One region of the Uliginosibacterium sp. H1 genome, then DNA from elsewhere that is predicted to be linked to it. Evidence: predicted binding sites of a transcription regulator. Region 1 holds the regulator's gene; the other holds the start of a gene.
What was found. The regulator FNR, encoded in region 1, switches genes on or off when oxygen is low (the NO sensors DNR and NnrR bind a similar motif). The targets are predictions, from matches to a motif close to TTGANCTAGNTCAA.
Positions count from the first base shown of each region.

Region 1 (15,467 bases):
CCCTGCCCGAGACGGAATTCGACGGCGACTTCGAAACACCGACCGACTACCACGACCCCTTCATCCGCGAGCAGCTGGCGAAGGGCAGCAACTTCGCAGTGTTCCCGCCCAACCCCTACCACCACAGCACGATCAACTACTTCGCCACCGAACCGAACCCGGCACCACCCACCGCGGAAAACTGGCTGGGCACCGACGACCGTGGCCGCGACCTGCTGGCGCGCCTGCTCTACGGCTTCCGCCTGTCGGTGTTCTTCGCGGTGGTGGTGGCCGGGCTGTGCACCGTGGCCGGCGTGCTCTACGGTGCCATCCAGGGCTACTTCGCCGGCTGGACCGACATCGCCATGGAGCGCGGCGCGGAAATCTGGGGATCGATGCCGCAGCTCTACATGCTGATCATCTTCTCCGCGCTGTTCGCGCCCAGCTTCGGCCTGCTCATCGTGCTGATCGCAGCCTTCGGCTGGCTGGGCATCGCCGCCTACGTGCGCGCGGAATTCCTGCGCAACCGCACGCTGGACTACGTGCGTGCCGCCCGCGCGCTCGGGCAGAGCGATCGCATCACGATCTTCCGCCACATCCTGCCCAACAGCCTGACGCCGGTCGTCACCTTGGTGCCCTTCGAGATGACGGCTGCCATCGGCGCGCTGACCAGCCTGGACTTCCTCGGCCTCGGCGTGCCGCCGGACACGCCCAGCCTCGGCGAGCTGCTGTCGCAGGGCAAGAACAACCTGGATGCCTGGTGGATATCGCTATCCACCTTCGTCGTACTGGTCGTCACCCTGCTGCTGCTGGTGCTGATCGGCGACGCCCTGCGCGACGCGCTGGACCCGCGCAAGGAACTGAAGGGGGACGCAGCATGAGCGCAGCCGGCCCATCCCCGCAGACCTCTCCGCTGCTGGAAGTCCGCGAGCTGTCCATCGCCTTCGGCGAACGCCGCGTGGTCGACCGCGCCTCCTTCAGCATCGCTGCCGGCGAGAAGCTGGCCCTGGTCGGCGAGTCCGGATCGGGCAAGAGCGTCACCGCGCTGTCGGTGCTGCGCCTGCTGGAAAACGCGCGCCTCGACGGCAGCATCCGCTTCGATGGCCGCGAGGTCACCAGCCTGTCGCAAAGCGAACTGCAAGGCCTGCGCGGCAATGACATCGCGATGGTGTTCCAGGAGCCGATGACGGCGCTGAACCCGGTGATGAGCATCGGCGCGCAGATCATCGAGGCGCTGCAACTGCACCGGCCGCTGTCGCGTGCGCAGGCCACCGAGCAGGCCATCGCCGCACTGCGCGAGGTCGGCATGCCGGAGCCTCAGCGCCGGCTGGACAGCTACCCGCACCAGCTTTCCGGCGGCCAGCGCCAGCGCGCGATGATCGCCATGGCACTCGCCTGCGAACCCAAGCTGCTGATCGCCGACGAGCCCACCACCGCGCTGGACGTCAGCATCCGCCGCCAGATCCTCGACCTGCTGGACCGCCTGCGCGCCGAGCGCAAGCTCGCCGTGTTGATCATCACCCACGACCTCAACCTGGTGCGCCGCTTCGCCGACAAGGTGGCGGTGATGGAGCACGGCGTGCTGGTCGAACAGGGTCCCGTCGCCGAGGTGATGCAGCGCCCACAGCACCCCTACACCCGCAAGCTGATCGACAGCCGGCCGCAACGCGAAGTCGGCCCGCCCGGTGACGGCATCGTGCTGGAAGCCAGCAAGGTGCGCGTCGACTACCCGGTGAGCCGCCCCGGCATCCGTGGCTGGTTCGGCAAGGACCGCTTCACTGCGGTGCAATCGGCCAGCTTCAAACTCTCGCCCGGCGAGACGCTCGGCGTCATCGGCGAATCCGGTTCCGGCAAGACGACGCTCGCGCTGGCCCTGCTCAGCCTGTTGCCTTCCAGCGGCGACATACGGGTGCATGGCCAGGCGTGGAATGACCTGTCACGCGAGCAACGCCGGCAATTGCGCCGCCGGGTGCAGGTGGTGTTCCAGGATCCGCTGTCGTCGCTGTCGCCACGCATGACCGTCGAGCAGATCGTCGGCGAGGGGCTGGAGGTACATGAACCCACACTGTCGAAACTGGAGCGACGCGAACGCATCCTGCAGGCGCTGCACGATGTCGGCCTGTCGGAGAACGGCCAGATCGAACCGCTGCTGGCCCGCTATCCGCATGCGTTTTCCGGCGGGCAGCGCCAGCGCATCGCGATTGCACGGGTGCTGATCCTGCGCCCTGACATCCTGGTGCTGGACGAACCGACCAGCGCGCTGGACGTGACCATCCAGCAGCAGGTGCTGCGCCTGCTCGCCGAGTTGCAGCGCAAGTACCGGCTGTCCTACGTGCTGGTCACGCACGACATCGAAGTGGTGCGCGCGATGGCGCATCGCGTGCTGGTGATGAAACAGGGTGAGGTACTGGAAGCCGGCAGCGTGGATGAAGTGCTGGGCACGCCACGCGTCGACTACACGCGCGAACTGCTGGCCAGCATCGCCGACTGATGCGCAAGCGTTGGACACGCTGCCTGCACCCACAAAAGCAAAAAGCCCGCGAAACGCGGGCCTTTTGCTTTTCTGCCTGTGGCCCACTCGCATTCGTCATGCGCGGCCACCCGGAAGAATGCTTACTTCTTGACGGCCTTCTTGGCCTTGCCGGAAGCCACCGCGGTCTTGAAACCGGCGCCAGCGGTGAAACGCGGCACGGTGGTCGCGGCGATCTTGATCTTTTCGCCGGTCTTCGGATTCTTGCCTTCGCGTGCGGCGCGAGCAGCAGCCTTGAAGGTACCGAAGCCCACGAGGGTCACGGTGTCGCCACCGGACACAGCCTCTTCGATCGCGGCGATGGCCGCATCGAGGAACTCGCCCGAAGCAGTCTTGGATTGGTTGGTCTTCTCAGCAATCGCTGCCACCAGTTCAGATTTGTTCATGAGTGTTCCTGTAGTGATTTGAGCGCATGTCAGCACCGGCAACCCCGCCGCGCTGTGGCGCAATGATTACACAGCATTCGGCCGGTGGGGCCATCTATCGCTTTTTCATCAGCATATGAAGGACAGAAGGAATTGGCTGGACACCGGAAGGCATCTGCCCGCTAGAATCACGCCAGCGCGCAACTTGCTGTGCACGCTGCAACGTTTCTGACAGCAGAGGCGATCTTTCTTTTCTTACTTTCTGGATACTTATGGCAACCACCAAGAAAGCAGTAAAAGCTCCTGTGGCCAAGGCCACCAAGAAGCCCGCAGCCAAGGCTGCGCCCGCCAAGAAGGCCCCTGCCGCAAAGGCCGCGCCGGCCGCCATCAAGCCGATCAAGGACACCTTCACCAAGGCTGGCCTGGCGACTCACCTGGCAACCGCTGCCGGCGTCGAGCCCAAGGCCGCCAAGGCCGTGCTGGCCGCGCTGGAAGCGACCATCCTGGGCGCCATCCACAAGAAGGGTGCTGGCGAATTCACGCTGCCCGGCCTGCTGAAGATCGGCGTGCAACAAGTGCCCGCCAAGAAGAAGCGCTTCGGCAAGGACCCGTTCACGGGTGAAGAGCGCTGGTTCGATGCCAAGCCGGCAACGGTGCGCATCAAGGCCCGCGCACTGAAGAAGCTGAAGGACGGCGCAGCCTGATCGCATCAGCCTGCAAGAAAACGGCCCGCCTGAGCGGGCCGTTTTTGTTTTGCGCGGGGGTTTGCGAACGATGCGTGGCGTGGCCACCACTCGCGGTAAACCACTAGCGCTAAACACGCGACGCCAATCCGGCGACAAAGAAAAAGGCCCGCTTGCGCGGGCCTTTTTCCTGAAGCTGGTGCTGCTGACCGGAATCGAACTGGTGACCTACTGATTACGAATCAGTTGCTCTACCGACTGAGCTACAGCAGCGAAGAGGCGCGGATTTTACCTGCCACCCTGCCCTCAGGCAAGCTCGGCAACAGTCTTTCCCGTCAGGCCGGCACCTCGTAGCCTGCATCGCGCACGGCCGCGGCGAGCTGTGCTGCGCCCACCTTTTCCGGATCGAAACGCACGGTGGCCTGGGCTTGCGGCAAGGAGACCGTGACTTCGGCGACGCCGGGCAGACCGCTCAGCACACGTGTGACGGCGGCCGAGCAACCGCCACAGGTCATGCCCTGTACCGGGAGGGTCAATGTTTCGAGTGCTGCCCGATCTGATGCCATATCCAGTGCCATGTCGATTCCTCCGGTGTGCAGATCACGCCTTGCCACAGCTCACCACCCAGCGTCCGGGCGTGCCACAGACCCCATATGCCGAAGCCGAGCACCAGCAGTCCGCTGACGATGCGCAGGGCGCGTCCCTGCATGAATTGCCTGAAGCGCAGCATCAGCATGCCGGCCAGCAGCAGGTTGGGCAAGGTGCCCAGGCCGAACGCCAGCATGAGTCCGGCACCGTTCAGGGCCGAGCCGCTGACCAGCGCGGTGCCCAGCACGCTGTAGACCATGCCGCAGGGCAGGAAGCCCCACAGCATGCCGGTCGGCCATGCGCTGACGAAGCTGCCGGGCTGCATGCCGCGCCGCGACACCCAGGGGCGCAGGCGCTGCCACAACCGGTGACCGAGCCGCTCCGGCCAGGCCAGGACGCGGGTGAAGCCGAGGAGGTAGAGGCCCAGCGCGACCAGCATCAGGTTCGCGGCGACGTACAGGCCGATCTGGACGGGCAGCAGGTCGTTGAAAAGCAGGCCGGCGGAACCGATTGCGCCCAGCAGGCATCCGAGCAACGTATAGGTAGCGATACGGCCCAGGTTATAGCCGAGGTGGATGGGCCAGCGCGCGCGTGACGCGGGCTGGCGTGCGCCCATGGCGGCCACGATGCCGCCGCACATGCCCGCACAGTGGGTGCCGCCAAGCAGGCCGACAAGGAAGACCGCGATGTAGCCGGAATCGAACATGGCGAAGGGCTGAGTCGGCGCAAGTGTAGAACATCTTCGCCGGCCTCCAAACGTCGCGCAGAAAGCGCGATAATCACCTTTGATGATGATCAACAGGGGTTCTGCAGTGGAACACAAGACATTTTTCTCGATCACCCCAACCACCATGCGCGCGGCATGCTCCCAGTGCAACATGCGCGAACTGTGCATCGCGGTCGGCCTCGAAGACCAGGACCTCCACAAGTTGGACCAGATCGTCGCGCGTCGCAAGATCAAGCGCGGCGAACACCTGTACCGCGCGGGTGACACCTTCACCGCGATCTACGCCGTGCGCACTGGCTTCTTCAAGACCGACCTGATCGGCGACGAAGGCCAGGAGCAGGTGACCGGCTTCCAGATGGCGGGCGAAATCCTCGGCATGGATGGCATCAGCACCGACACCCACGTCTGCAATGCCACCGCGCTGGAAGACAGCGAGGTCTGCATCATCCCCTACGAGAACCTCGAAACCCTGTCGCGCGAAGTACCTTCGCTACAGCACCAGTTCCACAAGTTCATGAGTCGCGAGATCGTGCGCGACCAGGGCCTGATGGTGCTGCTCGGCTCGATGAAGGCGGAAGAACGCATTGCCGCGTTCCTGCTCAACCTGTCCACGCGCATGAAGGCGCGCGGCTACTCCGCGTCGGAGTTCCACCTGCGCATGACGCGCGAGGAAATCGGCTCCTACCTCGGCCTCAAGCTGGAAACCGTGAGCCGCACGCTGTCGAAGTTCGATGCCGAAGGCCTGATCGGCGTGCAGCACAAGCACATCCGCATCCTCAACGGACAGGGCCTGCACGACCTGCTCGATCACGGCACCAACACCTGAGTCTCCTGAGTGGCATCCACCGAGTCGCCGGCCGCAACGGCCGGCGACGACAGTCAGAGATTGGCACGCAGCAGGCGGAATGACATCGCCATGCATGCTCATCGAGTGGCGTGTAGCACCGCCGCGTAGCCACCTGACACCGCAGCACCGCGCATGGACGGTAGACCCGCAGCGCTTGCTGCGCGCATGCACCGCTGGCACATCCCGCTTTCAGCGCAGTCCTACGCCGCACTGGCGTTGACTTGCGTCAGGATGGGCCGACCACGCTGGTCTATGTTCATAGAAGGCGGACGGTCCGTGCCACATGCGGCGGACCCTGTTCCGGACCGCGCGGTACCACGACAAGGAGGGCAACATGTACAAGCACATCCTCGTTCCCACCGACGGCAGCGAGCTGTCTTCCGACGCCATCGACCAGGCCTGCATGCTGGCCCGCTCGCTCGGCGCCCGCGTCACCTTGCTGTATGTCCAGCCTGACTATCCCCAACCCATCGTGGGGGAAGGCGCATTGATCGCGCCGGAGCATCGCGATGACTACCTGCGGGGCGCAGCCGAACTGGCGGAGAAAGTGCTGCGGGAGGCTGCCATGCGGGTAACCCTGCATGAGGTATCGGTCGACACCCACACCGAGGTGAGCGACCGTCCCTGGCAGGTCATCGTGCACGTGGCGGAGCAACGCCAGTGCGACCTGGTGTTCATGGCGTCGCACGGACGACGCGGGCTCGCAGGCCTGCTGATCGGCTCCGAAACCCACAAGGTGCTGACCCACTGCAAGACGCCGGTGCTGGTCTATCGCTAGCAGCCGGCCGGCACTCATACCGGCGGCCGGCTAGGCCGCCGGACCGTTCTCGTACAGGGGCCTGGACAGGAAGACGGTGGCCAGGCTCGATGCCGCGCAGATCAACCAGAACGCGAAGAAACCCAGGGAGTAGGTCGCCAGCGGTGACCACTCGACCGGCTGGCCCAGGAGGTACAACTCCTGCGGGTTGACCAGGGTGAAGAAGAGCGCTTCGGCCAGGCCGGCGACGAAGAAGGACGGCCACAACACCAGTACCAGTTTCATCCCGCGTCTCCTTTTCCGCGCGTGGCGGAAGCGTGTCCTTCCGCGTGCAGCGGAGGGGTGTAGCTGTCAGGGCATCACCGGCTGGCTGCGTCGATGCGCAGTGCTTGTTGCAGGGGCCAGACCAGGTTGCCATCCAGCCGCCATGCATGTGTTGCGTCTTCGATGATGACATGCCAGCGACCCGTCGCCAGCCCGTCGAGCGCTGCGCCATCCTGAAGACGATAAACGCCCCCGCCGTCCTGCGCCGTCGTGCGCACGAAAGTGATGCGCCGGTCCTGTCCCCCTCGCGTCGGATGGGCCAGCGTCAGGTCGATGGCCGCCGGCAGTTGCAGGCCCTCGCGGCCGGACAGCTGCACGCGCACACCTGCGCCCTCCCCCACCAGTTCCGCCGCCAGCCCCATGTCGGCTGCCATGCGGCCACGCGCCAGGGTGCGGTTGATGGTCAGCCCCTGCTTGTAATAGTCCTCGGCCACCACGCCATCGGTGCCGTTCGCAGCGATGACGAAGGTGATGATGCCGGCCACCATCGTCAGCGCCGGAATGCCGAAGAGGATCCAGGGCCAGGGGTAATGCCACCAAGGGTGGGCGTCTCGATCGAGGCGGTGGGCGGGCGCATTCATGGGCGGGTAGTCGTGGTGGCTGTTTGTGGGCGACGCTTTTTTTATAGGTTCTTCTGAAGTGACGGTCAGGGCATGGTGAAGACGGATTTCTCACGGGCGTGCAGGTCCGGGTCATCCAGGCCTTTCACCTCGAAGTAGATCGCATGCGAGCCCTTTGGTGCCGCGTCCATCGGGGTACGCACACGCAGGGTCAGGCTGCGGTTCTGCTCCGGTTCCATGCTCACCTCGCTGGTGCCATCGATGCGTGCGCCGTCGATGCCGGACACCTGTATGCCGAAGCGTTGCGCGCGCTCGGCCATGTTCATCATCTGCAGCGTGTAGACGTTCTCGATGAACTCGCCTTCCACTTCGCGCGCCAGCGTGCGGCGATCCTTGATGACGTCCACCCTCAGCACGGAGCGCGTGGACAGCGACCACAGGAACGCCACGCAGAGGATGAGCAGTGCAGTGCCGTAGATCAGCACGCGCGGGCGCAGCACGTGACGCAGGATCGCCTTGCCGTCCCACTTCTGGCGGATCGCGTTCTCGGTGGAGTAGCGGATCAGGCCTGGCGGATAGTTCATCTTGTCCATGACCTGGTCACAGGCGTCGATGCAGGCCGCGCAACCGATGCACTCGATCTGCAGGCCGTTGCGGATGTCGATGCCGGTCGGGCACACCTGCACGCAGATGCCGCAGTCCACGCAATCCCCCTTGCCCGCCGCGCGATGGTCCTCGCCCTTGCGGCGCGAACCGCGCGGTTCGCCGCGCAACGTGTCGTAGGTGATGGTCAGCGTGTCGGCATCGAACATCACGCTCTGGAAGCGCGCATAGGGGCACATGTACTTGCACACCTGCTCGCGCATCACACCCGCCATCAGGTAGGTGAAGCCGCCGTAGAACAATGCCCAGAAGAGTTCCCAGCCGCCGATGTCGAACTGGAACATCGCCTGCAGCAGTTCGCGGATCGGCGTGAAGTAACCGACGAAGGTGATGCCGGTCCACAGCGACACCGCGCCCCAGGCACCATACTTGGCGCCCTTGATGGCGAACTTGCGCGCCGAGGGCGGTGCGGCGTCGAGCTTCATGCGCCGCGCGCGGTCGCCTTCGATCTTCTCCTCGATCCACATGAAGATCTCGGTATAGACCGTCTGCGGACACGCATAGCCGCACCACAGCCGCCCGGCCACCGCGGTGAACAGGAACAGGGAGAACGCGGAGATGATCAGCAGGACGGCAAGGTAGAAGACGTCCTGCGGCCAGAACACCCAGCCGAAGATGTAGAACTTGCGCTCGACCAGATGGAACAGCACCGCTTGGCGGTCGTTCCACGGCAACCAGCACAGGCCGTAGTAGAGCAGCTGGGTGATCCACACCAGCGCCCAGCGCCAGCGCGCGAAGATGCCGCTCACCGCACGCGGGTACACCTTCTGCCGCACCTCGTACAGCGAGTCGTCGGCGGCAACGATCGGCACCACCCGCGCCTTGGCGCGGATGCGCGGCTTGGTGCTGGCTGAGTCCTCGCTCATGAGCGGTGCCCCCGCTGCTTACTGCTGTCTGGACAGGCTGAGGACGTAGGCGGAGAGCAGGTGCACCTTGCTGTCGCCCAGCAGGTCATGGAAGGCAGGCATCTGGTTCTGGCGGCCCTTGCTGATCGTCTCGATGATGACGGCCTCGGAAGAGCCGTAGAGCCAGGTCCGATCGCTCAGGTTGGGCGCACCCAACGCGACGTTGCCCTTGCCATCCGCGCCGTGACAGGCCACGCAGTTCTGCGCGAACAACTCGCGCCCGCGCTGGGCGCGCAGCGAGTCATGCGCCAGGCCGGACAGCGAACGCACGTAGTTGGCGACGTCCTTGGTGCCCTCGCCACCCAGCGCTGCGCCCAGCGGCGGCATCACGCCGGTGCGGCCCTGGGTGATGGTGGTCTTGATCGCCTCGGGAGTGCCGCCATGCAGCCAGTCGCCATCCGCCAGGTTGGGGAAGCCGCGCGAGCCGCGTGCGTCGGCGCCATGACATTGCGCGCAATAGGTCAGGAACAATCGCTGGCCCATCGCCTGGGCCTCGGGATCGGCGGCCACCGCCTGCAGGTCCTGCTTCAGGTACTTGTCGAAGATCGGGTCGTAGCGCTCGGCGGCGCGTGCCATCTCGGCCTCGTACTCGCCCTTCGATGTCCAGCCCAGCCGCCCGGCACTGGTGCCCAGCGCGGGGTACAGCAGGAAGTAGCCCAGCGAGAAGATCAGCGTGAGCCAGAACAGGTACAGCCACCAGCGCGGCAGCGGGTTGTTGTACTCCTGCAGGTCTTCATCCCAGACATGACCGTGCAGCTCCACCGGGCCCGCCTTGCGCCGGGTCATGTTGGAGGCCAGCACCCACGCGCAGTAGAGCAGGCTCAGGATGGTGAGACCCGCGACGTAGTAGTGCCAGAACTCGCTGACGAAATCACTCATGGTGTTCAGCCCTCGTTACGGGGTTCGTTGTGCGGCTGGCCGGAATGGGTGGCCTCCGCTTTGTCGTCGTCGAAAGGCAGCATCTCCGCCTCGCGGAAACCGCGCTGGGCACCACGGCTGTAGGCCCACACCGCGATCGCCACGAAGCAGATGAAGCCCAGCAAGGTCAGCAGGCTGCGCAGGATGTTCTGCTCCATGGCCGGCTCAGCGCGTGCTCTTGACTGCGGTGCCAAGGCCCTGCAGGTAGGCCACAATGGCGTCGAGCTCGCTCACGCCTTCCAGCTGCTTCGCGGCGCCCGCGATGTCGGCGTCCGAATACGGCACGCCCAGGGTCCGCAATGCCCGCAGCTTGCTCTCGATGTCGTCCGCATTCACCGGGCGCTGCAGCCACGGGAAGGCCGGCATGTTGGATTCCGGCACCACGTCACGCGGGTTGATCAGGTGCATGCGCTGCCAGGTGTCGGAGTAACGGCCACCGACGCGCGCGAGGTCCGGTCCGGTGCGCTTGGAGCCCCACTGGAACGGACGGTCATAGACGAACTCTCCAGCCACCGAGTAGTGACCGTAGCGTTCGGTCTCCGCACGGAAGGGACGGATCATCTGCGAGTGGCAGTTGTAGCAGCCCTCGCGCACGTAGATATCGCGACCGACGAGGCGCACGGGGTCGTAGGGCTTCACCCCTTCCACCGGCGTCGTGGTGGATTGCTGGAAGAACAGCGGCACGATTTCGACCAGGCCGCCGACGCTGATGACCAGCAGGGTCAGGACGATGAGCCAGCCGACGTGGCGTTCGATGATTTCGTTGTTCAGCTTCATGCGGACGCGCTCCTCAGTGGGCTGCTGCCGTAGGCGCCAGTACCGGCGCGTTGAAGGGCTTGCCGCTCCACATGGTGCGGAACATGTTGTAGGCCATGATGAACATCCCGGCGAGGAAGAGGACGCCGCCCAGCAGGCGAACGGTCCAGAAGGGATAGCTGGCCTTCACGCTCTCGACGAAGGAATACGTCAGCGTGCCGTCCGGGTTGGTGGCGCGCCACATCAGGCCCTGCATGACGCCAGCAATCCACATCGAGGCGATGTACAGCACGATGCCGATGGTGGCGATCCAGAAGTGCGCCGTGATGAGACGCACCGAGTACATCTCCTGCTTGCCGTACAGGCGCGGCAGCAGGTAGTAGATGGCGCCGATGGAGATCATCGCCACCCAGCCCAGCGCGCCGGAGTGCACGTGGCCGATGGTCCAGTCGGTGTAGTGCGATAGCGCGTTGACCGTCTTGATCGACATCATCGGACCTTCGAAGGTCGACATGCCGTAGAAGGACAGCGCGGTGATGAGGAACTTGAGGATCGGGTCGGTGCGCAGTTTGTCCCAGGCACCCGACAGGGTCATGATGCCGTTGATCATGCCGCCCCAGCTCGGCGCCAGCAGGATCAGCGAGAAGGCCATGCCCAGCGACTGCGTCCAGTCCGGCAGCGCCGTGTAGTGCAGGTGGTGCGGGCCGGCCCACATGTAGGTGAAGATCAGCGCCCAGAAGTGCACCACCGACAGGCGGTAGGAATACACCGGGCGGCCCACCTGCTTGGGCACGAAGTAATACATGATCCCGAGGAAGCCCGCGGTCAGGAAGAAGCCCACCGCGTTGTGGCCGTACCACCACTGGATCATCGCATCCTGCACGCCGGCGTAGGCCGAGTAGCTCTTCCACAGGCCGACCGGCATGGCTGCCGAGTTGACGATGTGGAGCAGCGCCACCGCGATGATGAAGGCCCCGTAGAACCAGTTGGCCACGTAGATGTGCGGCGTCTTGCGTTTGGCGATGGTGCCGAAGAAGACGACGGCATACGACACCCAAACCACGGCGATCAGGACGTCGATCGGCCATTCCAGCTCGGCGTATTCCTTGCCGCTGGTGAGCCCCAGCGGCAGCGTGATGGCCGCCAGCACGATGACCAGCTGCCAGCCCCAGAAGGTGAAACTGGCCAGCCAGGGCAGGAACAGCGAGGTATGGCTGGTGCGCTGGACGACGTAGTAGGACGTGCCCATCAGCGCACAACCGCCGAAAGCGAAGATCACCGCGTTGGTATGCAGGGGGCGCAGGCGGCCGAAGTGCAGCCACTCCGCGACGTTCAACTCGGGCCACACGAGTTGGGCAGCGATGAACACGCCGACGGCCATGCCGACGATGCCCCAGATCACTGTCATCACGGAAAACTGCCGCACTACCTGGTAGTCGTACGTCGCCTGTGTCTGCATGTATCGCCTCAGTGTTGGTGATGACGGACGCCACCAGAGCCGTGCGCGATCCAGCCTGCCACGGCGGCCGGCGGATAGCGGGCGCGAGACTACCGGAAGCAAACCCCGCGCCATTTGACGAGGATCAAACGACGCGAAGTCTCACGAAAAATTCTAGCAAACACATCTGGTCGTTGCTGGTCGAAATGCCACTGGCAAGCCCCGCTTATCGGTCTTCCGGACGATCCGGCGGACTCTCCGGTGGCCGATCGTCATCGTTCAGCATGCGCCAGGCCGGCCCTTCCATGTCGTCGAACTGGCCGCTGCGCAGGCACCACCAGAACACCGCGCCGATGGCGAACACCAGCAGGATGGAAATGGGAATCAGTATGTAGAGGCTTTCTTCCACGATGGCTTCTTCCGCGATGGCGGGCGCATTGGCCGCAAGGACAAGAGCCCTGCGCGATGACGGGGAGTGTGCGTGAGAAAGCGTTTCCGACGCGAGGTTCAGCGCGACAGGCGCAGGGCGTTGAGCACCACCAGCAAGGAACTCAGGCCCATGCCGAGCCCCGCCATCCAGGGCGTCACCCAGCCCGCCATGGCCGCGGGAATCGACAGCAGGTTGTAGGCCGCCGCCCAGCCCAGGTTCTGGCGGATGACGCGCAACGTGCGGCGCGCCAGCACACGGCCCTCGCCCAGCCGCGCCAGGCTGTCCTGCAGCAATACGATGTCGGCCTGCTGCCGTGCCAGGGCCGTGCCACCTGCCATCGCGACGGACACATCGGCGGTGGCGAGCACCGGCGCGTCATTGACGCCGTCCCCGATCATCGCCACCACCTTGCCTGCATTCTGCAAGCTCCGCACGGCTGCCTGCTTGTCCTCGGGCAACATCGCAGCGCGCGCGTCGGCGATGCCGAGCCGTTGCGCCAGTGCATTCACCGGGGCCACGGCATCGCCGCTGAACACCGACATGCCACCCCCCTCCGTGCGCAACTGCGCGACGAGCGCCGGCGCGTCCGGGCGCATGGCATCACCGACATCGAATGCCGCGATCCAGCCCTCCTCGCTGGCGAGCAGCACCTCGCTGCCACCGGACGGCATCCACGGTGCAGGCTCGGTCAATCCCGTTTGTGCCTGCACGAAACCGGCGCGACCGATGGCATGCAGGCGGCCGGCGATGCGCGCCACCACGCCCTGCCCTGCCACCGCCCGCAGATCCTCCACCGCGGGCCGCGCAGCCGGTGCCGCCTCGATGATCGCCGCGGCGATGGCATGGCCAGCATCACGCTCCAGCGCCGCGGCGATGGCCAGGGCATCGGCCTGCATGACACCCGGTGCGCAGGACAGGCCGCGCAGGTGCATCGCCCCATCGCTGAGCGTGCCGGTCTTGTCGAAGGCGAAATGCCCTGCACGGCCCAGCGTCTCGATGGCGTGCGCACGCGTGACCAGCAGGCCGTGCCGGCGCATCGCCTCGATGGCGACGGTGAGCGCCGCCGGTGTCGCCAGCGACAAGGCACAGGGGCAGCTGACCACCAGGACCGATACGGCGACCCACAGGGCGCGCCCCGCATCGTGCTGCCACCACCAGGCAAAGGCGGCCGCGGCGAGCAGCAGCACGCTGGCGACGAATACGCCGGCCACGCGCTCGGCCTGTTGCACTACGCGAGGCCGCTCCATCGCCGCACGCTCGATCAGGCGACGGATGGTGGACAAGCGTGTCTGGTCACCGACCCCTGTCGCCCGGATACGCAACGGGCTGGCGCTGTTGACGCTGCCGCACAGCACGGCGTCGCCCACGGCCCTCGGCAGCAGACGGCTCTCGCCGCTGAGCCAGGCTTCGTCCACCTCGCTGGCGCCCTCCACCACCACGCCATCGACGACGATCGTCTCGCCCGGCCACACGCTGATTTCGTCGCCCACCGCGAGCACGGCAACGGGCACCTGGTGCACCTCGCCCTGCCCGTCGACGCGCCGCGCGAACGCCGGCACCGCACGCGCCAAGGCTTCGGCACCGCGCTGCGCGCGCTGACGCGCCAGCATTTCGGCATAGCGCCCGGCGAGCAGGAAGAACACGAACATCGTCACCGAGTCGTAGTACACCTCCCCTGAGCCGCTCAGGGTCGACCACAGGCTGGCGACGAAGGCAGCGCCGATGCCCAGCGCGACCGGCACGTCCATGCCGAGTCGCAGCATCCACACGTCTCGCCAGGCGCGCCTGAAGAAAGGCGCCGCCGAGTACAGCACCACCGGCAGGGTGAGGATGAGGCTGGCCCAGCGCATGATGGCGGCCGCGGTATCCGACAGCTCGCCGTCGCCAGCGATGTAGGCCGGGTAGGCATACATCATCACCTGCATCATGCCGAAGCCAGCGATGAACAGGCGCCATAGCGCCTCGCGCCGCTCGCGCTTCGCAATGCCTTCCGCGTCCTGCGGGTCGTAGGGCCAGGCGCGGTAGCCGATGCGCGCCACGGCCGCGAGAATGGCAGAGAGGCGCTGCTCGCCGGCTGCGTCGCCGTCCTTCCAGCGCACCCGCGCGCGGCGCGTCGCGTAGTTGACGTGGACCGCGCGCATGCCGGGCAGGCCGGCGAGCGTGCGCTCGTTGAGCCACACGCAGGCTGCGCAGGTGATGCCTTCCAGCACGAGATCGGCCTCGCACTCTCCGGGAACCGGCTCACGCACGAAGCCTTCGCGGAATTCCCGTCTGTCATAGAGCGACAGCTCGTCGGGCAAGGCGGCGTCCGCCGGCGACTCCGGCAGCGCACTGCGCTGGCGGTAGTAGTCGGACATGCCGCTCGCGACAATGGTCTCGGCAACGGCCTGGCACCCGGCGCAACACATCGGCCGCATGCTGCCCTCCACCATCGCCTGCCAGGTGCTGCCCGCGGGTACCGGCAGACCACAGTGGTAGCAGGTTCCGGCAGCGCTCACCGGCGCCAGCCCTGCTCGAAGACGTCCAGCTCGGAGTCGGAGAAACCGGCCTTGCGCCGCGCATCCCGGTTGAATGGCGGACGCGGCGTCGGCGCCGCGTACTCGCTGAGCAGCATGCGGAAGGCGGCTTCCGGTTCGAGGCCACGCGCGTTGCAGGCAGCGCGGAACCAACGGTCACCGATGGCCACGTGACCGATCTCGTCGCGCAGGATGATGTCGAGGATGGCCAGGCTGGCGCTGTCCTTGATGGATTGCAGCTTGGCCTGTATCGGTGGGGTGGCGTCCAGTCCGCGCGCTTCGAGCAGCCGCGGCACCAGCGCCATGCGGGCCAGCAGGTCGTGGTCGGTCTTCACCGCCATTTCCCACAAGCCGTTGTGCGCATCAAAGTCCCCGTACGCATGGCCGAGTTCGGCAAGGCGCGCGGCCAGCAGGCGGTAGTGCTGGCTCTCCTCCAGTGCCACGCGCAGCCAGTCGTCGATGAACTCGCGGCCACACGCGC
Region 1 covers NZ_JAYXHR010000001.1:1,573,229-1,588,695, forward strand. The annotation lists gene VVD47_RS07175 (ABC transporter permease) at 1-860, shown strand, start outside; gene VVD47_RS07180 (ABC transporter ATP-binding protein) at 857-2,470, shown strand; gene VVD47_RS07185 (HU family DNA-binding protein) at 2,593-2,913, opposite strand; gene VVD47_RS07190 (HU family DNA-binding protein) at 3,180-3,578, shown strand; tRNA gene VVD47_RS07195 (tRNA-Thr) at 3,755-3,830, opposite strand; gene VVD47_RS07200 (heavy-metal-associated domain-containing protein) at 3,893-4,093, opposite strand; gene VVD47_RS07205 (sulfite exporter TauE/SafE family protein) at 4,090-4,851, opposite strand; gene fnr (fumarate/nitrate reduction transcriptional regulator Fnr) at 4,997-5,698, shown strand; gene VVD47_RS07215 (universal stress protein) at 6,054-6,497, shown strand; gene VVD47_RS07220 (hypothetical protein) at 6,528-6,761, opposite strand; gene VVD47_RS07225 (FixH family protein) at 6,836-7,381, opposite strand; gene ccoG (cytochrome c oxidase accessory protein CcoG) at 7,447-8,889, opposite strand; gene ccoP (cytochrome-c oxidase, cbb3-type subunit III) at 8,908-9,807, opposite strand; gene VVD47_RS07240 (cbb3-type cytochrome oxidase subunit 3) at 9,813-10,004, opposite strand; gene ccoO (cytochrome-c oxidase, cbb3-type subunit II) at 10,012-10,623, opposite strand; gene ccoN (cytochrome-c oxidase, cbb3-type subunit I) at 10,637-12,061, opposite strand; gene ccoS (cbb3-type cytochrome oxidase assembly protein CcoS) at 12,267-12,449, opposite strand; gene VVD47_RS07260 (heavy metal translocating P-type ATPase) at 12,548-14,968, opposite strand; gene VVD47_RS07265 (ferritin-like domain-containing protein) at 14,965-15,467, opposite strand, start outside.

Region 2 (15,467 bases), on a different contig from region 1:
ACCACGGCATCGCTCGCCGCCTTCCTCGGCCAGCAGCGTGACGCCGCGGATGTCGTGCCGGTGCTGTCGCTGCCACCACGGCGAACCGCGCGCAGCACGGCGGGCAGCCTGCCCTCGCTCGGCTACGTCGCGGCGCTGGCGCGTGCCGACCTGCTGATCGATCGCGGCGAACTGTACCCGGCGCGGCAGGCACTGCAGGACGCGCAACTGCATCTGCGTGCCGACGACGCGCTGGAAGCGGCGGCATTGTCGATGCGGCGCGCGCGGGTGGCGCGTCGTCTCGGCGACTGGGCGGGCGTGCAGGTGGAGCTGCGCGAACTGGCGGTGATCGCGCAGCGCGCGCGCCTGTCGCCGGCCGCCCGCCGGCAACTGGATGCGCGCCAGCACCTGCTGGCGGCCTGGCACCTGTACGGCAGTCTCGGCAACACCGCCGCCGCACTCGCCCGCCTGCTGCAGGTGGATGCTGCTGCACAGGCGGCGGACCTCCACCTGTGCAGCGACTGCTGCAACCTGCGCGGCATCCTGCTGCGCGAACTGGCCTTGTCGGAAGCGGATGCGACGCGCGCGGCGCAGGCCATGGCCTGTCTGGGCGAGGCGGTGCGCAGCGCGGCGCTGGCCGGCCTGCCGGACGCTTTGCAGATCGCCGCGGCGAATCTCGCCAACAGCCTGTCGGCCCTGCACGAGGCCGGGTTGCTGCCGCAACAGCAGGCCGGCACCGCGGTGGACTGGCTGCTGCTCAGCGAATCGGTGTGCGCGCAGTGGTCCATCGGTCGCAGCTCGCTGCTGAACATGGTGTTCCTGCTGCGCCTGGCCGTCGCGCACGATCTCGACTTCGCCCGCGTGAGTGCCGCCGCGCGTGCGCAGGGGCAGACGCTGCACGCGCGTAGCTTCGCGGCGCTGGCCGCCGACACCTGGACGGCGCGTGAGCGGGTTCATTCGCAGATCCCCGTGGAGCAGCGCTGCGCCTTCTTCCTGATGTGGGCGACCCATGCCACGCGCGAGCAGGACCGGGTGAGTGCGCTCGAACTCTGCGGCCGCGTGCTGCGCGAGAAGCGCAAGTTGCGCGACGCGGTGGCACGCAGCCGCTACGAGGAGGAGGTGCAGCGCCTGCGCGCCATGCTGACCGCCGTCCCGTCACCCGCGCGTGAGGCATCGACAACGCGCAAGGCGGTGCGCGTGGCGAAGCCGCGTTGAGGCGGCGCTGCCGTTGCGGCCAGGCGAAACGCCTGTAACGCGCATTCGCGACGCGTCGCTCGCCGCGGCTGCCGATACTGCCGGCATGGCATCACCGCGCGGTCCATGTCGGGCCGCGCGGCGATGCCGCAGCCAAGGAGAAACTTCCACGATGTTCAGCTCACCGATGTTCCGCACCCCGACGCTCCACACCTTTGTCGTCGCCGCCTTCCTGGCGACGTCCGGTGCCTGCCTCGCGACGGCTCCGTCCATCGCGTCCGCCGATGCCGGCACCGCGCGCAGCGAGTCCTGGCAGGACCAGCCCGCGCTGCTGAAGCGCTTCGAGGAGCGCGGCATGCGCGGCACCTTCGTCGTGCTGGACAGCCAGGACCGGCGCTGGATCGCGGCGGATTCGAAGCGCGCCTTCCAGCGCTTCCGCCCGGCGTCCACCTTCAAGATTCCGAACACGCTGATCGCGCTGGAAACCGGCGTGGCGCGCGACGACAAGCAGGCGTTCAAGTGGGACGGGCAGAAGCGCTGGGTGGAGGACTGGAACCGCGACCTCGACCTGACCGAGGCCTTCCGCGTGTCGGCGGTGTGGGCGTACCAGGAGATCGCGCGTGGCGTCGGCAGCACGCGCATGCAGCAGGCGCTGCGCGATTTCCGCTACGGCAATGCGGCCATCACGCCGAAGGTGGACAACTTCTGGCTGGACGGGGACCTGCGCATCTCCCCGGTGGAGCAGGTGGAGTTCCTGCGCCGTCTCGACGAGGGCCGCCTGCCGCTGTCGGCACGCACGCTGGAGATCGGCCGGCGCGTGATGCTGCGCGAGGAGAAGAACGGCTACCGCCTGTACGCCAAGACCGGCTGGGACAACAACAAGCCGGCCATCGGCTGGTATGTCGGCTGGGTGGAACGTGGCGAGCGGCGCACCTGGTTCGCGCTCAACGTCGACATGACGTCGGTGGACGTCGCGCCGAAGCGCGAGTTGCTGGTGCGCCAGTTGCTGAAGGAACTGGGTTACCTGCCGGATTGAGGCAACTGAGGCTTGAGGTCCAGGCGACGGGCCAGCTTGTGCAGGTTGCTGGCATCCACGCCGAGCGCTCGCGCCGCCTGTGCCCAGTTGCCGCCGTGTTCGGCCAGCGCGCGCTGGATGGCGGCGCGCTGGCAGGCGTCCACCGCTTCGCGCAGCGTGGCACCTGCGAGCGATGCGTTGATGCCGTCCATGCCGGAGACGCGGGCATGGGGGGCCGCGTCGTCGTCGAGGTCCGCGGAGGGCGAGAGCGATGAGGGCAGGCGTTCGTCGTCGAGATCCAGCAGCGCGGCCTGCAGGGTGACGATGTCGCTGCGGTCCACGCCGTGGCTCAGCGCCTTCAGCGCAGCGCGGCTGATGACGTGCTCCAGCTCGCGCACGTTGCCCGGCCAGGGGTAGCGGCGCAGGGCTTCCTGCGCGTCCGGCGACAGGCGCAGCGCGCGCAGGCCCAGGCGCGCGCGGTTGAGTTCGAGGAAGCGGCCGGCGAGCAGCAGCACGTCGTTGCCACGCTCGCGCAGCGGCGGGATGGGCACCGGGTACACCGACAGGCGATGGAACAGGTCGGCGCGGAAGCTGCCCTCGCGGACGAGCTCGCGCAACTGGCGGTTGGTAGCGGCGATGATGCGCACGTCCACATGGCGCGGGCGGTCGGCGCCCAGCCGCTGCACCTCGCCGTTCTGCAGCGTGCGCAGCAGCTTGGCCTGCACCGACAGCGGCAGCTCGCCCACTTCGTCGAGAAACAGGGTGCCGCCCTCCGCTGCCTCGATGCGGCCGGCGCGGTCGGTGGTGGCGCCGGAGAAGGCGCCGCGGGTGTGGCCGAAGAGTTCGCTCTCGGCCAGTGACTCAGGCAGCGCCGCGCAATTCACGTGCACCAGCGGCTTGTCGCGTCGCCGCGAATGGCGATGCAGGCGGTGCGCGAACAGCTCCTTGCCGACGCCGGTCTCGCCGAGCAGCAGCACCGGCAGGCCGGAGTCCGCCACTACATCGAGCTCGTTGAGCAGGCCGGCGATGGCTTCGCTGTGGCCGACGATCTCGTCGTCCATCCGCGCCGGCATGGCGTCGCTGGCGGACGGGGCGGCGCGCGCCAGGCGCAGCGCCTGCAGCTCCTGTTCCAGCAGGCTGACGCGCACGCTGGCGGCCACCGCCACGGTGCCGCGGCGCAGGGCGTCCAGCACCTCGGGCCCGAAGGTGCCGGGCTCCAGCGCGTCCAGCGTCAACACGCCCCAGGGGCGTCCCTCGATCTCCAGCCGGATGCCCACGCAGTCGTGCACCGGCAGGGCCTCGTGGCCCAGGGTTTCGACCAGGCCGTCATAGGGGTCGGGCAGGGCGCTGTCGTGTTCGAAGCGGGTGATGCCGCGCGCGGCGAGGATGGCGGCCAGACGGGGATGCTGGCTCACCACGAAGCGCCGCCCCAGCGCCTCGCGCACCAGCCCGTCCACTGCCAGCGGTCGCAACACCGGGTCGTGGCCGGCGTCCTCCAGGCGCAACAGGGCCACTGCGCCGCAGCCGAAGTGGCCGCGCAGCGTGGCGACCAGGCGCTGCAGGCGGGTGCGTTGTGGCAGGTCGGCCACGAGGTCGGGCAGCAGCAGGTTTTCGATCATGGTGGTGAGGTAATAAAAACCCTGTGTGGTTGATATGACCATAGACGGATGCGGTTAATTCTACCTTGATCCGTCGCAAGTCCTTGATATCCGGTGCCGTCGGCGGTGGTGCGCCTCTTGCGAAAGAGAGGGTGTCCTTCCCTTTCACTCCGCAGGAGCCGGCCATGACGATCACCGCCACCCTTCCCGATATCGACCAGTCGCTGGGCGCGCTGGCGCGCAGCATCCCGGGCGCGACCCGCATCTTCAACGAGTACGCGCTGGACTTCTGCTGCGGCGGCAAGCACAGCCTGCGCGCCGCTGCCGCCGAGCGCGGCCTGGATGCGCAGGCCATCGCCGAGCGCCTGGCCGCGCTGCAGCCGCAAGCGGACGAGCAGGACTGGCAGCAGGCCAGCGACGAGCAGCTGATCGACCACATCCTGACCCGCTACCACGCGGTGCATCGCATGCAGCTGCCGGAGCTGATCCGCCTCGCGCGCCGCGTGGAGACGGTGCACGGCGAAGACCGCGCCGAATGCCCGGTGGGTCTCGCCGATCACCTGGAACACATGCTGCAGGAGATGGAGAGCCACATGCAGAAGGAGGAACAGGTGCTGTTCCCCATGCTGCTGCGGGGCCTGCGCCCGATGGCCGGCGGACCGATCGCGGTGATGCGCCATGAACACGACGAGCACGGCGTGGCGCTGCAACGGCTGGCCGACCTCACCGACGACATCACGCTGCCGCGTGGCGCCTGCAACACCTGGCGCGCGCTCTACGTCGGCCTGCGTGCCTTCCGCCAGGACCTGATGGAACACATCCATCTGGAGAACAACGTGCTGTTCGAGCGCGCCGCCTGAGCCGCGCGGACACCACACCGCAAGACACGACGCAACGACAAAGCAACAGGGAGACTTTGCAATGGGACCTTATCGCAAGCTGTGGTTCACGCTGATCGGCGTGTGCGCAGTGATGTTCGGGCTGCTCGGCTTCTACGGGCGCGAGGTGTATCGCCAGGCGCCGCCGATCCCGGACCTGGTGCAACTGCAGGACGGCACAAAGCTGTTCACCGAGACCGACATCCTCGACGGCCAGACCGCCTGGCAATCGGTGGGTGGCATGCAGCTCGGCTCGATCTGGGGGCACGGTGCCTACCAGGCGCCGGACTGGACAGCCGACTGGCTGCACCGCGAACTCACCGCCTGGCTGGACATCGCCGCGCAGGAGGCCCAGGGCAAGCCCTATGCGCAACTCGACGTCGGCCAGCAGGCCACGCTGCGCGCGCGACTGAAGGCCGAGTACCGCGCCAACAACACCGATGCCAATGACGTACTGGTGCTGTCGCCGCGCCGTGCGCAGGCCATCGCGCAGACCGCTGCCTACTACGACGCATTGTTCTCCGACGCGCCGGAGCTGGTGCAGAGCCGCGAGCACTTCGCGATGAAGGAGAACACGCTGCCCAGCGCGGAACGCCGCCAGCAGATGACCCGCTTCTTCTTCTGGACCTCGTGGGCCGCCGCCACCCAGCGCCCCGGCCACGACGTGACCTACACCAACAACTGGCCGCACGAGCCGCTGATCGACAACGTGCCCAGCGCGGAGAACATCATCTGGTCGATCGCCAGCGTGGTGCTGCTGCTCGCCGGCGTCGGCTTCCTGGTGTGGGCCTGGGCTTTCCTGCGTGACGAGGAGGAAGAGGCGCCGCATCCCGGCGCCGTCGACCCGCTGACCACCTTCGCGCTGACGCCGTCACAACATGCGCTCGGCAAGTACCTGTTCCTGGTCGTCGCGCTGTTCGGCTTCCAGGTGCTGGTCGGCGGCTTCACCGCGCACTACACGGTGGAGCGTTCGTTCTACGGCCTCGACCTGTCGCAGTGGCTGCCGTATTCGCTGGTGCGCACCTGGCACATCCAGGCGGCCCTGTTCTGGATCGCCACCGGCTTCCTCGCCGCCGGCCTGTTCCTGGCGCCGTTGATCCACGGCGGCAAGGACCCGAAGTACCAGAAGCTCGGCGTCGACGTGCTGTTCTGGGCGCTGGTGCTGGTGGTGGTCGGCTCGTTCGTCGGCAACTACCTGGCCATCGCGCAGATCATGCCCAAGGGCCTCAACTTCTGGCTGGGTCACCAGGGCTACGAATACGTGGACCTCGGCCGCATCTGGCAGATCGGCAAGTTCGTCGGCATCCTGCTGTGGCTGGTGCTGATGCTGCGTGGCATCGTGCCGGCGCTGCGCACGCCGGGCAGCGACCGCAACCTGCTGGCGCTGCTCACCGCCTCGGTGGTCGCCATCGGCCTGTTCTATGGTGCCGGCTTCTTCTACGGCGAGCGCACCAGCCTGTCGGTGATGGAGTACTGGCGCTGGTGGATCGTCCACCTGTGGGTGGAAGGCTTCTTCGAGGTGTTCGCCACCACCGCGCTGGCCTTCATCTTCTCGACCCTGGGCCTGGTGTCGCGCCGCATGGCCACCACCGCCAGCCTCGCCTCGGCATCGCTGTTCATGCTGGGCGGCATTCCCGGCACCTTCCACCACCTGTACTTCGCCGGCACCACCACGCCGGTGATGGCGGTGGGCGCCAGCTTCTCGGCGCTGGAGGTGGTGCCGCTGATCGTGCTGGGCCACGAGGCCTGGGAGAACTGGAGCCTGCGCCAGCGTACGCCGTGGATGGAGTCACTGCGCTGGCCGCTGATGTGCTTCGTCGCCGTCGCGTTCTGGAACATGCTGGGCGCCGGGGTGTTCGGCTTCATGATCAACCCGCCGGTCGCGCTGTACTACATCCAGGGCCTCAACACCACGCCGGTGCATGCCCATGCCGCGCTGTTCGGCGTGTATGGTTTCCTGGCGCTGGGCTTCACGCTGATGGTGCTGCGCTACGTGCGGCCGGATCGCGAGGTGGATGCGGCGACCATGCGTTTCGCATTCTGGTCGCTGAACGCCGGCCTGGTGCTGATGATCGCCACCAGCCTGCTGCCGATCGGCATCATCCAGTTCCACGCCAGCGTGAGCCAGGGCCTGTGGTACGCGCGCAGCGAGGCCTTCATGCAGCAGCCGCTGCTGGTGACGCTGCGCTGGGTGCGCACATTCGGTGACCTGGTGTTCATCGCCGGCGCGCTGACCATGGCGTGGGAAGTGGTGCGTACGCTATGGTTGCGGACCCCGCGCGCGGCAGACGTGAGGCCTGTCGCAGGGCACGCGTGAATCTTTGAAGGAGCAGTAACATGGCGCTGATGCAGATCGAGGAAGCGGCTGGAGGAGGAGGGCGGCCGAGCTGGAACGCCTTCCTCGAGATGGGCTTCCGCCCGCTGTACCTGGCGGGCTGCGGCTGGGCCGCCATCGCGGTGCTGGTGTGGATCTTCGCGCCGCAATGGCTGGTGGGCACGCTGGGCGGCGTGGCCTGGCACGCACACGAAATGCTGTGGGGTTTCGTCGCCACCATCGCGGTGGGCTTCCTGCTCACCGCCAGCGCCAGCTGGACCAACCGCAACCCGCTGCACGGCCCGGCGCTCGGCGGCCTGCTGGTCGTGTGGCTGGTGGCGCGCGTGGCCTTCCTGCTACCGGGGCCCAAGGCCTTCGGCTTCGGCGTGCTGGCCGAGCTGCTGTTCTTCGCCGTGTCGGTGGTGGCGGTGGCGCGGGTGATCATCCTCGCGCGTAGCCGCCGCAACTACTTCGTGCCGGTGCTGATGGCGGCGCTCGGCGTCGCCGACCTGCTGTTCCTGCTGGCCGTGGCGGGTGGCGACTACCTGGCGCTGATGCGCCACGTCGGCACCGGCATGCTGGTCATGAGCGTGCTCACCCTGCTGATCGCCCGCCGGGTGATTCCCTTCTTCGCCAGCCGTGCCGTGCAGGGGCTGCAGATTCCGCTGCACGAGCGCTCGGGGCACTGGCAACTGGTGGCGGCCAGTATCGCGGTGGTGTGCGCGCTGCTGCAATGGCGCTGGCCGCAGGCGGCGGCGCTGACCGTCGCGGGCGTCATCGGGCTGGTGCAGGTGCGGGCCTGGCAGCCGCGCGCGGTGCTGGGGCGGCCGCTGCTGTGGGTGCTGTACCTCGGCTACACGTTGCTCGCGGTCGGGCTGATCGTCGCCGCGGTGCAGGCGCTGGGTGTCGGCCGCGCAGCGCTGCCGCTGCACCTGATCGGCATCGGCGGCTTCTCGATGCTGATCATCGGCATGGTGACGCGCACCGCGCTGGGCCACTCCGGCCGCGCCCTGCAGACCGACCGCAGCATGGTGGCGAGCTACGTCTGCGTGGTCGTCGCGCTGGTGCTGCGGCTGGCTGCGCTGTGGCCGTCGGTGTGGGTCGCCGAGCTGTGGCGTGCCTCGGCCCTGGCGTGGGGCCTGGCCTTCGGACTGTACCTGTGGCGCTTCGCCCCGTGGCTGGTGAGCCCGCGTGCGGATGCCGCATCGCGTGTCATCCCGGTGCGCGCGGCCGGTCCGGCAAAGGGCGCCTGAGATGCTGGCCGAACACTACCTGACCATCAAGTCGGCCCACGTCGGGCTGGTGATGCTCAGTGGCAGCCTGTTCTTCCTGCGCGGCATCGCCGTGCTGTGCGGCCTGCGCTGGGCCATGCACGCCAGCGTGCGCTACACCAGCTACCTGATCGACACCGGGCTGCTCACCGCCGCGCTGATGCTGCTGGGCATCCTGCGCCTCAACCCCTTCACCCAGCCCTGGCTGCTGGTGAAGCTGGGCCTGCTGGTGGCCTACATCGTGTGCGGCAGCTACGCGCTGAAGCGTGCGCCCACGCCCGTGGGCAAAGCCGTCGCGTTCACGGCGGCGCTGGCCTGTTTCGTCACGATCTACCTGGTGGCGCGCGGTGCCTGGGGTGTGCGCGCCTGGTAGGTGGCGCCGCGCGGCTCAGGCGCTGAAGCGCTGCTGGGACGCGGAGCCGATGCGGTAGGCCTCCTCAAACTGCTCGGACGGCAGCGGACGGTTGAACAGGTAGCCTTGGGCTTCCTCACAGCCGGCCGCCTGCAGCGCCTGGCGCTGTTCCTCCGTCTCCACGCCCTCGGCAATCGTCTCCAGGTCGAATGCGCGTGACATGTCGAGCACCGCGCGGATCACCGAGGCGTCGCGCTCCGACTCCAGCATGCCCTGCACGAAGGAGCGGTCCATCTTGATGCGGGTCAGCGGATAGCGCTTCAGCAGGCTGAGCGACGCGTAGCCGGTGCCGAAGTCGTCGAAGGCCACGCCGACGCCGTAGTCGCGCAGGCGCTGGAAAGCCTCGACCACCAGCTCGTCATGATCCAGCGCGATGTTCTCGGTGATCTCCAGTTCCAGCGCCTGCGGTGGCAGGCCGTGGCGATCCAGCGCGGCGATGACTTCGTCGGCCAGCCGGCTGACGCGGAACTGCGCGCCGAAAAGATTCACGCCCATGCGGAAATCCGGCGCGCCGGCACGCCGCCAGCGCGCGGCCTGTGCACAGGCCTCGTCGAGGATCCAGGCGCCCACCGTGGCGGCCAGCGGGCCACCATCCAGCGCGGGCAGGAAGGCCGCCGGGGACAGCAGGCCACGCAGCGGGTGGCGCCAGCGGATCAGCGCCTCGGCACCGACCAGCGCACCGTCGTCGAGGCGGATCTGTGGCTGGTAGAACAGCACGAATTCGCCATCGGCCACCGCGCGATGCAGCTCCATGTTGTACAGGCGTCGTGCGGCGGCTTCCATGCGCAGGGCGGTGACGAAGGCGAAGGCCTGTCCGCCGCCGAGGCGCTTGGCCTGGAACAGCGCAAGGTCGGCGTTGCCGATCAGTTCCAGCGCCTCCTGTGCGTGCAGCGGGGCGACCGAGACGCCGCAGCTTGCAGCGACGTGCACCTCGTGGCCGTCGATGACGATGGGCCGGGCGATGTCCTGGATGACTTCCCGCGCCAGCGCCATGGCCTCGTCCGGCTCGGCCGCGGCGGTGAGCAGCAGCGCGAACTCGTCGCCACCGATGCGCGCCGCGATCCCCAGGTTGGCGACGAGCGCCTGCAGGCGATGCCCCACTTCGCTGAGGATGCCGTCGCCGACCACATGGCCGAGGGTGTCGTTGAGATCCTTGAAGCCGTCGAGGTCGATCATCACCACCGCGGCGGGTTGCGAGCTGGTCAGCGCGCGCTCGGTGCGGCGGTAGAAGCGGGCGCGGTTGGCCAGGCCGGTCAGCAGGTCGGTGCTGGCCATGCGGTGCAGCTCGCTTTCCTCCAGCCGGCGGGCGGTGACGTCCTGCAGGTGCGCGTTGAAGGTGAGGCGGCCATTCTCGCGCCAGCAGAACAGCGACAGGCCGAGCTGGAACTCCGTGCCGTCCTTGCGCACGCCGTGGGCCTCCACCGGCATCTCGATGCCGTCCACCGAGCCGGCGGCGACCGCGTGGGCCACCAGGTCGCGGAAGGCCTGGCGCTCGCGTTCCACCAGCAGGGTGTCGGCGCTGCGGCCCTGGCTCTCCTCCATGCCATGGCCATACATGCGGGCGGCGGCCTCGTTCCAGGCCACGATCCTGAGTTCCTCGTCGAACCACACGACGGCGGTCGGCGAGTTCTTCGCGAACTCCTCGAAGGGCTGGCGTGCCTGTTCGGTGGACAGCTCCACGCGGCGCAGCTCCAGGCGGTCGGAGGCCATCTTCGCCAGCTCGCGCAGGCGCTGTCGGTCCTCGGCGGAGAAATCATCGTGCGGCTTGCCGTCGATGATGCACAGCGCGCCCAGCGCATGGCCGTCCGGCGACAGCAGCGGCACCCCGGCATAGAAGCGCAGGTTGGCGTCGCCGGTGACCAGCGGGTTGTCGTGGAAGCGTTCGTCCAGGCGGGCGTCCGGCACCACCATGACGCCGTCCTGCGTGATGGCGTGGGCGCAGAAGGACACGTCGCGGCCCATGTCCACCTCGCCGACGCCGACGCTGGCGGCGAAGAAGACGTGGTCGTTGCCGATCATGTTCACCGCCGCGACCGGCATGTTGAACATGCGCGCGGCGATCTGTACCACCGGGTCCAGGCTGGGCAGGGGTCTGTCCGGGCCGAGGCCGTAACGCGATAGTGCGACGAGCCGCTCCTTCTCGGTCGCCATGGCGGGGGGACACTTCATTGCGATCCTCCGGGGTCTTGTTTTCCTGCCTCCTGAGCGTCGGGCATGAAGCAGCCCGCCGAAGTTCCCGCGGGGCGCGAGTGCGCCCGGTGCGGAGTCACGCCCTTCCGGCATGTGAAATCTACGGCGAGCAGCGCGCGACTCTGCATGGTGATGACGCGGGCATCGCTTCTGCCGATCCGCTGGAAGTCCCGCGCCACGGGGCTTGCGAGGCCGCACTTCCCTTATGGGCAGGTTGGCTGCCCGCGCAGCCATTTATGCCGGTCATGGCAACGGCGAGGACAGCGTCGCGCGGCCTGCGGGCGGTCCCGGGCTGCCGGTGTGCGCGTCGCCGTGTAGGACGGACTTACCTGCCCCGGTCAGCACTGTCTCTTGTTGCGCCTGGGGCGAAACCCTCGCGCATCGGCCTTCTCCAACCAACGTGTGCGCCGACCCGTGAGGCTGGCCCCGCCCCTCACCGGGGCTCCCCTGCACGGGCTCGTGCGCACAACCACACCGACAATCGAGAATCAGGAGACCGTCATGCGTAACAGGCTTCTCAGCAAACAGTTCGGGGCTGCGATCATTGCGTCGTCCGCCATTTTCATCGGCGCCTGCGCCACGCCCACCGGCCCGGCAGTGGCCGCCAGCCCGGGTAGCGGCACGGTGCAGTCCATCGAGATGGTGCAGGAGGATGCCCGCAACGGCGTCGGCCTCGGCACCGTGGCCGGCGCCGTCATCGGCGGCGTGCTCGGCAACCAGATCGGCGAGGGCAGTGGCAACACCGCCGCCACCATCGCGGGTGCGGCCGGTGGCGCCTACGCGGGCAACCGCATCGAGAACAGCCGTCGCCAGCCGTCGGACGCCTACAAGATCACCGTGCGCATGGACGGCGGTGGCTACCAGTCCGTCGTGCAACGCTCCGCCACCGGCCTCAGCGTCGGCGACCGCGTGCGCGTCGGCAACAACAGCGTGACCGAGTACTGATCCTCCCGGATCGGCTACCCGGCGCCGCGATACGCGGCATCGCTGAAGAAGGGCGGCCTGCCACGCAGGTCGCCCTTCTTTCTGCTCTTCTCTTCCCGTGCCTCCTCGCTTCGCGCAGGGGCGCTTGCCGTTATCCGCCCGCACGGTGAAAGCAGCGCGCCGCGTGATGCTGGCGGAAGAGGCCCTGCGCCATCACCTGCACGCCAGGACTGGTTGGAATGTCGGATGAGTGAAGTCGATGGATCAGGCGCAGCAGGGCGGAAAGACCTCGCGTGGCAAGGCGCAGCGCGTCTGCTTCGCGCCCGGTATCGACATCCACGCGCTGGACGACGCGTCACGCCGCATGGGGGTGTCCGGCGCGCCCACGCGTGGCCATCAGGCCTGTTGCTGGCGGTAATACCAACATGAATGACGGCCCCCGGCGGCGCTTGATCCGTATCAACACGGGGGCAGAGGCGGGCGCCTAGGCTACGTACATGGAAAACGAGCACAAAGAGGAGGCTCACCATGTACAAGCATCTGTTGGTGCCCACAGACGGATCTGAATTGTCCCACGCGGGCGTACTCGAGGCGGCGCAACTTGCCGCCAACATCGGCGCACGCGTTTCCCTGCTCTACGTCCAGCCGGCCCCGCCCAAGCTGCCGCGTGGCGAAGCGGTGATGGTCGACATCTACAAGCAGGACTTCCTGCGCAAGACTGCCGCCGAAGCCAACGTCATCCTGAGCGAGGCACGTGCGGCCGTCGAGGACGCCGGTGTCGAATGCGACGTGTGCACCGCGATCAGCGACGAGCCCTGGCAGGACATCATTGCCACCGCCCGTCACGAGTCCTGCGACCTGATCGCCATGGCCTCGCACGGTCGCAGCGGCATTGCCGGCCTGCTGTACGGCTCGCAGGCGCAGAAGGTGCTGACGCACTGCGCCACGCCGGTTCTGGTACTGCGGCCGCAAGCGGCCATCCACTGAGGACGCGCCGTGAGAACCAGGGCGGATGTCCCCGTGACGGCGTCCGCCCCGGTGGCGGAGCTTCCACTGTCGCTGTTGCGGCAGTTCGATGTGCCGGGGCCGCGCTACACGTCTTACCCGACGGCTGACCGTTTCATCGAGGCCTTCGACAGCGAGGCGCTGGAGAGCTGGCTGCATGCACGCCGCCTCGGCACGCCGTCGCCGCCGGCCGGGGTGTACGTGCATGTGCCGTTCTGCGCGTCGCTGTGCCACTACTGCGCGTGCAACAAGATCATCACGCGTGACTACAGCAAGGGCGTCGCCTACCTGGACGACCTGCGTCGCGAACTGGACATCTACCGTCGCCTGCTCGGCAATCACCTGCCGGTGTCGCGCCTGCACCTGGGTGGCGGCTCGCCGACCTTCCTGGACGACGAATCCCTGCAGCGGTTGATGACGATGCTGGGCGAGCACTTCCGCCTGGACCCGGACGGCGAGCACTCCATCGAGGTGGACCCGCGCACCGTGGATCGCGACCGCGTGCATGCGCTGGCGAAGATGGGGTTCAACCGCATCAGCTTCGGCGTGCAGGATTTCGATGCCGACGTGCAGCAGGCGGTGCATCGCGTGCAGTCCACCGAGCAGGTGTTCGCCGTGGTGCATGCCGCCCGCGAGGCCGGCTTCCGCTCGGTGAATGTCGACCTCATCTACGGCCTGCCGCGGCAGACGCTCGCCTCCTTCGCCAAGACCCTGGAGACCCTGCGCACGCTGCGCCCGGACCGCGTCGCGCTGTATGGCTACGCCCACCTGCCGGCGCGCTTCAAGCCGCAACGCCGTATCGACGCGGCCGAGCTGCCCGACGGCGAGAACAAGCTGAAGATGCTGCACCAGGCCATCCTGCTGCTGCAGGACGCTGGTTACGAGTACATCGGTATGGACCACTTTGCGCTGCCGGAGGACTCGCTGACGCTGGCGAAGCGCCAGGGCCGCCTGAAGCGCAACTTCCAGGGCTACACCGACCAGCCGGACGGCGACCTCATCGGCCTGGGCGTATCAGCGATCGGAAAGATCGGCCCCACCTACAGCCAGAACGCCCGCACGCTGAGCGAGTACCGCGAGCTGCTGACCCAGGGACGCCTGCCGGTGATGAAGGGTATCGAGCTGAACGCCGAGGACCTGATGCGCCGCGCCATCATCATGGCGCTGATGTGCCAGGGCTGCCTGTCCTTCGAGGCCATCGAGGTGGCCCACCTCGTCGACTTCCACCGTCACTTCGCGCACGAGATGGCCGAGCTGCGCGCCTACCGCGACATGGGGCTGGTGGAGATCGATGACGAATGGATCAGCGTGACGCCGCAAGGCTGGTATGTGGTGCGTGCCATCGCCATGGTGTTCGACCGTCATCTGCAGCATGCACAGGACAGGGTGAAGTTCTCGCGCGTGCTGTAGGGCTGCGTATTGGCGCCGCGGGTGACGATGCCCGCTGCAAGGAATCCGTAACGACTGAAGGAAGATGATGCAGTTTGCTGCCAACGAAGCGACAATGAAGTCGCCCTATACAGAAGCCCACGACATTGCCCATGCCCGCGCACTTGCCGGAACCACCAGCGCTGCCCGCGACGCCGCCAACGATCCGGACCTGCCCGGCTACATGAACGAGGTCTACGACTGGGCCTACGTCAGCCCGCGCAACGTCCGCTGGCTGGACCGCAACATCGTGGTGAAGACCCTGCTGTTCGGCAACGACCAGCGGCTCATGCGTGCCTACCTGGAGCGCATCCGCCCCGGCATGCGCGTGTGGCAGGTGGCCCACGTCTACGGCGACCTGGTGCGCCGCGCCGCGCAACGGGTCGGCCCCGATGGCGACTTCGTGCTGACCGACGTGACGCCGGTGCAGCTGCGCCATGCGCGCCGCAAGCTCGACGACCTGCCCTGGGCGCAGACCGAGTGGGCCGACGCCGCCAGCTTCCGCACACCCGGTAAATGCGACCTGATTTGCAGCTTCTTCCTGCTGCACGAAGTGCCGGACGCCTGGAAGCAGCGCATCGTCGACAACATGCTGGCGCAACTGCCGGAGGACGGCGAAGCCCTGTTCGTGGATTACCACAAGCCGGCCTGGTGGCATCCGCTCAAGCCGGTGCTCGCGGTGGTGAACCGCCTGCTGGAGCCCTTCGCCCACGCCGTGTGGAAGAACGAGCTGTCCTATTACGCCACCTACCCGCAGGACTACGTGTGGGAGAAGCGCACGGTCTTCGGTGGGGTGTACCAGATCCTCAGCGTACGTCGTCGCAAGGTCTGAGGTAGGCCGTCGGCAGCAGCGCATCGCTGCCGGTCGGCCGTCTCTGCCTTAGGGAACAGGCGGGCCTGCCTCCTGCGGCAGGTGGGGCGCTAGGCCGGGTGCGTGTTGGCGGACGCGGCGCAAGTCGCTAGCCTTGCGAGGCCAGGACCCTGCACGGCGCGGTTGCGCTGCGTACATCGCGATGACGTGCAGGGCGCTACAGGAGCCCTCATGCCCGCCTCCGCAGGTCCCGCCACCGGCGCGACGAGTGATCTCGTCGCGCGCCTCGACCGCCTGCCCCTCACCCGCATGCACCTGCTGGTCATGGTGGTGTGTGCGGCCGGCTTCGCCTTCGACCTGATGGAGATCGCGCTCGGCAGCGTGATGTCCGCGGTGTTCTCCGCGCCGCCCCACGCGGTGGGCGCGACACAGCTGTCCTGGCTGCTGG
Region 2 covers NZ_JAYXHR010000002.1:944,934-960,400, forward strand. The annotation lists gene VVD47_RS13915 (hypothetical protein) at 1-1,194, shown strand, start outside; gene blaOXA (class D beta-lactamase) at 1,346-2,209, shown strand; gene norR (nitric oxide reductase transcriptional regulator NorR) at 2,194-3,849, opposite strand; gene ytfE (iron-sulfur cluster repair protein YtfE) at 3,972-4,646, shown strand; gene VVD47_RS13935 (nitric-oxide reductase large subunit) at 4,708-6,981, shown strand; gene VVD47_RS13940 (NnrS family protein) at 7,002-8,231, shown strand; gene VVD47_RS13945 (SirB2 family protein) at 8,233-8,622, shown strand; gene VVD47_RS13950 (putative bifunctional diguanylate cyclase/phosphodiesterase) at 8,638-10,830, opposite strand; gene VVD47_RS13955 (glycine zipper 2TM domain-containing protein) at 11,353-11,796, shown strand; gene VVD47_RS13960 (hypothetical protein) at 12,035-12,193, shown strand; gene VVD47_RS13965 (universal stress protein) at 12,304-12,762, shown strand; gene hemN (oxygen-independent coproporphyrinogen III oxidase) at 12,796-14,190, shown strand; gene rquA (rhodoquinone biosynthesis methyltransferase RquA) at 14,285-15,040, shown strand; gene VVD47_RS13980 (MFS transporter) at 15,251-15,467, shown strand, end outside.
Region 2: a site for FNR is predicted at 12,225-12,238, ahead of VVD47_RS13965 (universal stress protein). Genes of this name have one in related genera too.